3 linked regions of the Ammoniphilus sp. CFH 90114 genome follow. The protein of the gene in region 1 interacts with the protein of each later gene in a pairwise test. Links are inferred from orthologs where the notes say so. Each region holds a gene or a part of one and is shown in the gene's direction. Other genes may lie near its edges.

Region 1 (3,040 bases):
CATTATCGTTGACCGTATGAAGCGTGAGTTTAAGGTAGAAGCTAACGTAGGTGCTCCACAGGTTGCTTACAAAGAAACCTTCCGTGGATCTGCTAAGGTTGAAGGTAAGTTCGTACGCCAATCCGGTGGTCGTGGACAATTCGGTCACGTATGGGTTGAGTTCGAGCCGCTTGAAGCTGGTGCAGGCTTTGAATTCGTTAACAAGATTGTCGGAGGGGTTGTTCCTAGAGAATACATCCCAGCTGTTCAAGCAGGTATCGAAGAATCCATGAAGAATGGTGTTCTTGCTGGATACCCTCTACTTGACGTGCGTGCGACAATCGTTGACGGAAGCTACCACGATGTTGACTCTTCTGAAATGGCGTTTAAAGTGGCTGGATCTCTAGCTCTTAAAGAAGCCGGTAAGAAGTGTAACCCAGCTCTTCTTGAGCCAATGATGAAAGTTGAAGTTGTTGTTCCTGAAGAGTACATGGGAGACATCATGGGAGACATTAGTTCTCGTCGTGGACGTATTGAAGGTATGGAAGCTCGTGCTGGTGCACAAGTAATCCGTGGATTCGTTCCTCTTTCTGAGATGTTCGGTTACGCAACTAACTTGCGTTCTCGTACACAAGGTCGTGGAAACTACACAATGACCTTCGATCACTACGAAGAAGTTCCTAAGTCTGTAGCTGAAGAAATCATTAAGAAGAACAAAGGTGCTTAATCTTTGTTAACAAATTCTTAATAGATTAGGTCTTCCCTTATTAAGAAGAAAGGTATAAAATAATCGTTGGGCATCTTGCCTTTTTATACCTTTCCTTATATAAATTAAATTAAAACAGTTCATAACAAAACACGTTGAATCCAACGTTGTATGTTTAAGGAGGCTAAATTCATGGGAAAAGCTAAATTCGAACGTAACAAGCCACACGTTAACATTGGTACTATCGGTCACGTTGACCACGGTAAAACTACTTTAACTGCTGCTATCACTACTGTATTGGCTCAAAGTGGTGGAGCTACAGCTATGGATTATGGTAGCATTGACGCTGCTCCTGAAGAGAGAGAGCGTGGAATCACAATCTCTACAGCACACGTTGAGTATGAGACTGCTAACCGTCACTATGCTCACGTTGACTGCCCAGGACACGCTGACTACGTTAAGAACATGATCACTGGTGCTGCACAGATGGACGGAGCGATCCTAGTAGTTTCTGCTGCTGACGGTCCTATGCCACAAACTCGTGAGCACATCCTTCTTTCTCGCCAAGTAGGTGTTCCTTACATCGTAGTATTCATGAACAAGTGCGACATGGTTGACGATGAAGAGCTTCTTGAGCTAGTTGAAATGGAAATCCGTGATCTTCTTTCTGAGTATGAGTTCCCTGGTGATGACACTCCAGTTGTTAAGGGATCTGCTAAAGAAGCTCTTGAGAACCCAACTGGTGAGTGGGCTCAAAAGATCCATGAATTAATGGAAGCTGTTGACTCTTACATCCCAACTCCTGAGCGCGATGTAGACAAGCCTTTCTTAATGCCTGTTGAGGATGTATTCTCTATCACAGGTCGTGGAACAGTTGCTACTGGTCGTGTTGAGCGTGGAATCGTTAAAGTTGGTGACGTAGTTCAAATCATCGGTTTAACTGAAGAGCCAAAGCAAACAACTGTAACTGGTGTTGAAATGTTCCGTAAGCTTCTTGACCAAGCTCAAGCTGGAGACAACATCGGAGCTCTTCTTCGTGGGGTAACTCGTGAAGACATCGAGCGTGGACAATGTTTGGCTAAGCCAGGTTCCGTTAAGCCTCACAGCAAGTTTACTGCAGAAGTTTACGTATTGTCTAAAGACGAAGGTGGACGTCACACTCCTTTCTTCGCTAACTACCGTCCTCAGTTCTACTTCCGTACAACTGACGTAACTGGAATCATCAAGTTAGCTGAAGGCGTAGAAATGGTTATGCCTGGTGACAACGTAACTTTCGACGTTGAATTGATCAGCACAATCGCTATGGAAGAAGGAACTCGCTTCGCTATTCGTGAAGGTGGACGTACTGTAGGCGCTGGCGTTGTTGCTAAAATCCTTGAGTAGTATTTAATATAAAGAAGCTCAGCTAGTAATAGCTGGGCTTCTTTGTTTTTTATAGACTTATAATTAGAATAAACCGACCCATAGGGATCGGTTTATTAGATGTAGATATATGTCTAGCCCTGGACTAGTGTTGAATCCCGCTGATGTTGCAGAATAATTTTGGTAAGGTGCTTTACCGTATCTTCTATATCGTCAACTCGTACATGGTAGAATGGTCCGTCATATTCTTCAAGCTTATGCTGGTATCTTGGATCATAGTATTGTTCTAATAGTAGGACGATTAGATTTTTATAGTCTTCCTTATCAATATGCTGGATTAGTTCGTCTTTGATTGCTGGTATGAATCGCTTGAGTATGGGTGTAACGGCTTCTTTTACGCGTTCTTGGAACTGTGCTTCAGACTTATAGGGTATTACATACTCCTCGTAAATACGCTTGGCTCTAATCTCAACGGAAGTTTCCAAGACGACGTGTATGCCTTTTGCCTTTGCCTCTAATAGGAACTCAGGTTGGACGGCTTTTCCTATTCTTCTGCTTTCAGCTTCCATGAAGACAAGGGGGAGACCTTTTATCTTTTCTAATTGATGGTATAGATTAGACTCAAAGGTTTTTTGATTATACACGGGTGCGCCAATCCCACCGAATACCGATCCTCTGTGTCCTGCACACGCTTCAAGGTCAAGGATAGGAAACCCTTTCCCTTTTAATCGATCTAAGATCATGGTTTTCCCTACACCGGTCATCCCATGGAGGACTATAAATCGATTAGGGAGTATGGTTTCGTTTAAGTTGTCCACGATCCACTGACGATATTGTTTAAATCCGCCTGTAAGGCGCTGGACCTGCAACCCTGCCATCTCGGAGAAAGTAGCGACTGACTTGCTTCTCATGCCACCTCGCCAACAATAGATAATGGGTTTTTTCCCACTTTCAGAAACCTCTCTAATACACTGCATTAAATGTGGAATCTTA
Region 2 (3,118 bases), on another replicon or contig:
ACCCATGGACAAGGCCGGCGCCTATGCTATTCAGGGTCTTGGATCTATTTTTGTCGAAGGTATCGTTGGGGACTATTTCTCTGTTGTTGGTCTTCCTGTACAGATGATGGCGAGTTACCTAGAGGAATTTGGCTTTTCCATACTTACTCCATAGAGACATACATATAATGAGAAACCTGTAATACATTGAAGGTGAGGGGAATGTTTCATGGGGGAAAAGTGGCTGTCAGGATTTCCGTTGGTCGAGCTTCCGAGGGAAAGGATGATGAGCAAAGGAATTGATGCCTTGTCCAATGCTGAACTCATTGCAATCTTGTTGAGAACAGGAACAGCAGGGGAATCCGTAATCAACCTAGCTCAGCGTGTATTAAGCCACGTTGGGGGCTTGCGTCAGTTTTTAGATACCTCTTTGGAAGAGCTCGTTGAAGTGAAAGGAATTGGAACGGCTAAAGCTGTCCAGTTACTGGCGGGTATCGAGTTAGGCAGGAGGGTAGCGAAGACCACGCCAGAAGAACGCTGGACTATTCGCTCACCGGAAGATGTGGCCAAGCTTATGATGGAGGAACTACGCTATTTAACTCAGGAACATTTTGTTTGCCTCTTTTTAAATACGAAGAATCAGGTTATTGCTCAGACGACTGTTTTTATCGGAAGTTTAAATTCATCGATTGTACACCCTCGTGAAGTTTTCAAGGAAGCTGTACGTAAGAGTAGTGCTTCCCTTATTTGTCTACATAATCATCCGAGTGGCGATCCTACTCCAAGCAGAGAAGATATTGAGGTTACTAAGCGTCTGATGGCAGCAGGTGAAATTATGGGCATTGATGTATTAGATCATGTTATCATTGGGGATGGTCGATATATTAGCTTGAAGGAGAAAGGCCTCATTTGAATTGTTTAAGCAAAAGATCTATAATAAAATGTCAGTATTCAAACAGGACTTACATAATTGTAATTTAATGTAACCCCTAATAGATGCAGGAGATATGGAAGGAGATAAGTAGCATGTTTGGTGGTTTTTCTCGGGATATGGGTATCGATCTTGGTACGGCCAATACGCTCGTTTATGTAAAAGGGAAAGGTATTATGGCGCGGGAACCCTCGGTGGTCGCTATCCGTACAGATACGGGAACGATTGAAGCGGTTGGAAACGCAGCAAAAAGTATGATTGGGCGTACCCCGGGTAACATCGTAGCTGTTCGGCCGATGAAGGATGGGGTTATTGCCGACTTTGAAACAACAGCAACCATGCTTCGTTATTTCATCCGACAAGCGCAGAAGAGTCGAGGAATTCTTTCCCGTCGGCCTAATGTTATGGTTTGTGTTCCTTCAGGTATAACGGCAGTTGAGAAGCGAGCAGTAGAGGATGCAACGAAGCAGGCTGGGGCTAGGGAAGCTTATACCATTGAAGAGCCGTTTGCTGCTGCAATTGGAGCTGATCTCCCAGTTTGGGAACCAACCGGGAGTATGGTAGTGGATATTGGTGGTGGAACTACGGAAGTCGCGATCATCTCTTTGGGGGGGATTGTAACAAGTCGCTCTATCCGTGTAGCTGGGGATGAAATGGACGAGGCCATCATTCAGTATATTAAGAAAAAGTACAACTTGATGATTGGGGAAAGAACTTCAGAAACGTTAAAAATGGAGATTGGATCCGCTATACCATCGGATGCTAATGAAAAGATGGACATACGTGGAAGAGATTTAATTACGGGATTACCGAAGACCATTGAAGTTTCTTCCCATGAGATCACGGATGCTCTACAAGAAACCGTAACGAGTATTATCGAAGCAGTAAAGGTCACTTTGGAAAAGAGTCCACCTGAATTAGCGGCTGATATTATGGATCGTGGAATTGTGCTTACGGGAGGCGGGGCACTTCTACGCAATCTTGACAAGTTGTTGAGTGATGAAACGGGAATGCCAGTCTTGGTAGCTGAGAATGCACTGGACTGTGTGGCCATCGGGACGGGTCGAGCATTAGAAAACCTTCATCTCTTCAAATCAAAGTCTGGCATTACCGCCCGATCCAAAAGGGGAAGATAGAAAAGCAGGTGTTAATACGTGTCTAACTTTTTTGTGAAGCGAAGACTACTGTTGTTATTGATTAGCCTAATTGTACTTGTAACGACAATGGGAATTACCTTAAAGGACAGACCGGTTCCGACCTGGCCAGAACGATTTGTCCGAGATTCCCTTGCGTTTGTTCAATCCATTGTCTATAAGCCCGCTTTTGCTGTAGCGGGCTTTTTTGAGAGTATTAAAGATGTTTATGTTGTTTATGAGGAAAACAAAGCTTTAAAACAAAACCTTAAGCAATTTGCCCAAATTACGGCAGATCTCAATGAGTTGAAGCTAGAGAACGAACAATTAAGAAAAATGTTGGAGGCTGAACAATCCAAATTATCAGATTATAAATTGAGGATAGCTGAAGTTGTGGCTCGAAGCCCAGATCGTTGGAATCATACTTTAATTATTGATAAGGGAACGAAGGACGGTATAAGTCCAAACATGGCTGTTATTACACCTGAAGGCTATATTGGAAGAATTCAAAGCGTCTCTCATTTCTCATCCCAAGTGGAATTGGTGACAGATATTGAGCGTGGAAATCATATTGGTGCCATTATACAAGGGGATGAGCGAATTTATGGTGTCGTGGAAGGTTATGACCCTAAGAATAATCTGTTGATTATGAGGAAGATCCCCATGCAATCTGTGATTGAGCCTAAACAGATGGTGATTACGTCGGGGCTTGGCGGAACAATACCGAAAGGGCTAGTCTTAGGGGAAATTGTATCCGTTCGTACAGATGAACAATTTCTTACTAAGGATGCTTATATTAGGCCCAGTGCAAACCTGAATCAATTAGAGAAAGTATTTGTTGTCGAACGCTCACTCATCGCACCGACTGAAATTCCTGTGCCGGCCTTGCCGGGGCTACCGGGTTCAAGCGCTCCTTCCACTCCAACCACCGATACGAATGGTTCTGAGGAAGGGAACCAAGGATGAGGTGGGGGATATTATTTGCGGGTCTACTTGGCTTATTTGTTTTAGAGGGAACGGTCTTTCAGGTGTTTCATTTGCAAGCTTATGGGCGAGAAGTGGCAGTTCTCCCCCG
Region 3 (3,094 bases), on another replicon or contig:
AGAAGTCTGCTCTAGCTGCTTTTACGGGTACGATTATCGCCATGACTTTAGTGACCATAATTACCATTGTCATAGGAACATAAATAATAGCGTATAGATAGAAAGTCAGGGTGGCTCCCTGGCTTTTTGTTGTTGTAGCGAGATCTGACAAAAGAATTGGCGAGTCTCCCTTTCTTTAATCCCTGCGGACATCAGGTGCGCTATTGGGTCAAAAAATGCTTGAATTATAGGTGGTGCGGACATGGAATTTGTTAATTTACTAATTTTCTGCTTGGTAGGGCTTTTTTTGAGCAAATAAGGAACCTCAAGTCCGATAGAAGCTACCTTGCCGCGTTTTGAGAAGAAATAAGGAATCTGATGTCCGCTAGCTCCCAACAGCCGATTCTTCGCCTCGTTAGTACGAATTTTCTGCCTTTCGCCTTACTTTTCTCGCATATATACGAACTCGCCTCAATATAATGTATCAGACTATCTCTAACAGGGAGGCGAGGGGAGTGCACGATTACATCAAAGAGCGCACCATCAAGATCGGTCGCTACATAGTAGAGACGCGCAACACCGTTCGTAAGATAGCCAAAGAATTCGGCGTATCTAAAAGCACTGTGCACAAGGATTTGACCGAACGACTGCCCGAGATCAACCCCGAATTGGCTAATAAGGTAAAGGAAATATTGGAATATCACAAATCCATCCGCCATCTTCGCGGAGGAGAGGCAACCAAGATTAAGTATAAGAGAAAGACAAAAAGCCAGAAGAAAGGAGCTACAGAAGAATTAGCGTAAAGAGTGCCTGTCACTCCCCGGAAAAACGTGAAAAATGTCGAATGGACAAAAAGGAATTCCTTGTTTCGCATCGAATTGATATATATTTGGAGCTTCTTACTCGCTAAGGAAAGCATTCATATAGATGAACCAGTACAGGGAGGACCTTGCAAATGTTAGGGAAGGATATCGGAATCGATTTAGGAACGGCGAACGTATTAATTTATGTGAAAGGACGCGGAATTGTGCTAGACGAACCTTCTGTGGTCGCTATCGATAGTCATACGAAGAAAGTGTTGGCTGTAGGTAACGAGGCGTATCGCATGGTGGGACGTACACCTGGCAACATTGTGGCAATTCGACCGCTTAGAGATGGGGTTATCGCTGACTTTGAAATTACGGAAGCGATGCTCAAGCACTTTATCGCGAAAATCGGAGTAAAAAGCTTCTTTGTCCGTCCTCGGATTTTGATTTGCTGTCCTACAAACATCACCTCAGTTGAACAAAAAGCCATTAGGGAAGCAGCCGAACGCAGTGGTGCAAGAACGGTATACTTAGAAGAGGAGCCAAAGATAGCAGCCATTGGCGCGGGTATGGACATCTTTATGCCGAGCGGGAATATGGTGGTGGATATTGGCGGAGGGACGACCGATGTGGCAGTACTGTCCATGGGAGATATCGTCACCGCCTCTTCTATTAAAATTGCAGGGGACAAGTTTGATCTTGATATTATGCGTTATATCAAGCATAAGTACCAACTCATGATCGGAGAACGGACAGCTGAAGACATTAAGAAGAAGATTGCGACCGTGTTCCCGGGAAGCCGACAGGATGAGATGGATATTCGTGGCCGCGATATGGTATCGGGATTGCCACGCAACATCACGGTGAGATCAGAAGAAATTCATGAGGCCCTAGCTGAATCGGTTACCCATATTATTCAAGCCTCCAAGAATGTATTGGAGAGAACACCACCTGAATTGTCTGCAGACATTATTGATAAAGGGGTCATGCTGACAGGTGGGGGAGCATTGCTTCATGGAATGGACAAGCTCCTTGCTGAGGAACTACGCGTTCCGGTTCTTATTTCAGAAGAACCGATGTTTTGTGTCGCGAAGGGAACCGGCATTATGCTGGAAAACTTAGACAGAGTAAAACGTCGATACATATAAGGCGCAGGTTCACAAGATATGCTAAAATAGGAATACCATACATACGGGAAGGGTGAGTTCATATGCTTCGGGGATTGTATTCTGCTGCTTCAGGAATGATGGCTAATCAGCGCCGTTCGGAAGCCTTAACTAATAATCTAGCTAATAGCCAATCGCCTGGATACAAGACGGATGATGCGGTTTTTCGTTCTTTTCCAGAATATCTTCTATCCGCTGTGCATGGAACGAAGTCGCCCATTCCGCCGAATGCTCCTCTTATGGGTATGCAGAAGCATCCGATTGGCAAGCTGGCTCAAGGCGTGTATACACAAGAATTGATTCCGAATTTTCGACAGGGCGATCTGCAAGAAACGCAAAATTCGTTTGATGTGGCATTAGTCGATGACCATCTTCAGCCTGTGGAAGTCAACGGAACGATGATTCAGCCTCGCCACTTTCTTGCCGTGGAGAGGAATGGAGAGAAGTCATACACGAGAAATGGAAGCTTTACGCTGGACTCCTTGAATCAGTTGGTCACTGCTGATGGGCATTTAGTGCTTGATACCGAGGGGAACTCGATTGTCCTTACCTCAGATCAATATCGAATTGATGATCAAGGGTACCTGTGGGATGAGAATGGACAAGCCTATACGGGACTTCGAAACCCAGGCCAACCAGATGAAGAAATCTATTCCGTACGATTACAAGTAGTTCAGTTAGACAACCCCTATGATCTAATTAAGACGGAAAATGGGGCCTTTCGTTGGCAAGGTCAAGGCGAACCTGCGATAGCAGAAGCTCCACTCGTTCGTCTGCGCCAAGGATTTATTGAGAGATCCAACGTCAATGTACAACAAACCATGGTGGAACTCATGCAAACCTCTCGATCCTTAGAGAGTAATCAGCGTGTTCTATCCGCGTACAATCAGACTCTAGATCGGTTATTTGAATCTTCCCGATTAACATAATATAAATTTTAAAGCAAGGCGGGTGAGGAAAGTGTACACTTCCATGATTAATGCAGTAAGCGGAATGCGATCTGCGCAATTAAAGATGGACTCCATTGGGAATAATGTAGCTAATACGAATACTCATGGATATAAGGCCCAAGAAGTATCCTTTGGATCCGTTTTAGCCCAACAATATAAGGTTACACCGGAAGAACCTTCAAAAGAAGGACGC

What was found.
Region 2: the proteins of tuf (region 1) and EIZ39_RS00445 interact in binary tests that used the Bacillus subtilis proteins (3 or more experiments, as listed by UniProt). The link is inferred for Ammoniphilus sp. CFH 90114 from one-to-one orthologs.
Region 3: the proteins of tuf (region 1) and mreB interact in binary tests that used the Bacillus subtilis proteins (3 or more experiments, as listed by UniProt). The link is inferred for Ammoniphilus sp. CFH 90114 from one-to-one orthologs.

Annotation. Positions count from the first base shown.
Region 1 is NZ_SDLI01000003.1:450,537-453,576, forward strand. What follows is about bases 94-2,972. They hold tuf (elongation factor Tu), read left to right. Parts: upstream 94-877; coding sequence 878-2,068; downstream 2,069-2,972. Other genes in these bases: fusA (elongation factor G), read left to right, coding at 94-706; mnmH (tRNA 2-selenouridine(34) synthase MnmH), read right to left, coding at 2,182-2,972. Also shown: more of fusA, read left to right, coding at 1-93; more of mnmH, read right to left, coding at 2,973-3,040. UniProt on the Bacillus subtilis protein: GTP hydrolase that promotes the GTP-dependent binding of aminoacyl-tRNA to the A-site of ribosomes during protein biosynthesis.
Region 2 is NZ_SDLI01000001.1:94,995-98,112, forward strand. The notes cover bases 69-3,025. They hold EIZ39_RS00445 (rod shape-determining protein), read left to right. Parts: upstream 69-1,005; coding sequence 1,006-2,046; downstream 2,047-3,025. Other genes in these bases: EIZ39_RS00435 (Maf family protein), read left to right, coding at 69-154; radC (RadC family protein), read left to right, coding at 209-892; mreC (rod shape-determining protein MreC), read left to right, coding at 2,065-3,009; mreD (rod shape-determining protein MreD), read left to right, coding at 3,006-3,025. In the rest of the region: more of EIZ39_RS00435, read left to right, coding at 1-68; more of mreD, read left to right, coding at 3,026-3,118.
Region 3 is NZ_SDLI01000011.1:138,403-141,496, reverse strand. The notes cover bases 1-2,933. They hold mreB (rod shape-determining protein), read left to right. Parts: upstream 1-934; coding sequence 935-1,933; downstream 1,934-2,933. Other genes in these bases: EIZ39_RS21020 (flagellar hook-basal body protein), read left to right, coding at 2,912-2,933; EIZ39_RS21025 (flagellar hook-basal body protein), read left to right, coding at 1,996-2,880; spoIIID (sporulation transcriptional regulator SpoIIID), read left to right, coding at 495-782; EIZ39_RS26845 (hypothetical protein), read left to right, coding at 1-83. In the rest of the region: more of EIZ39_RS21020, read left to right, coding at 2,934-3,094. UniProt on the Bacillus subtilis protein: Forms membrane-associated dynamic filaments that are essential for cell shape determination. Acts by regulating cell wall synthesis and cell elongation, and thus cell shape.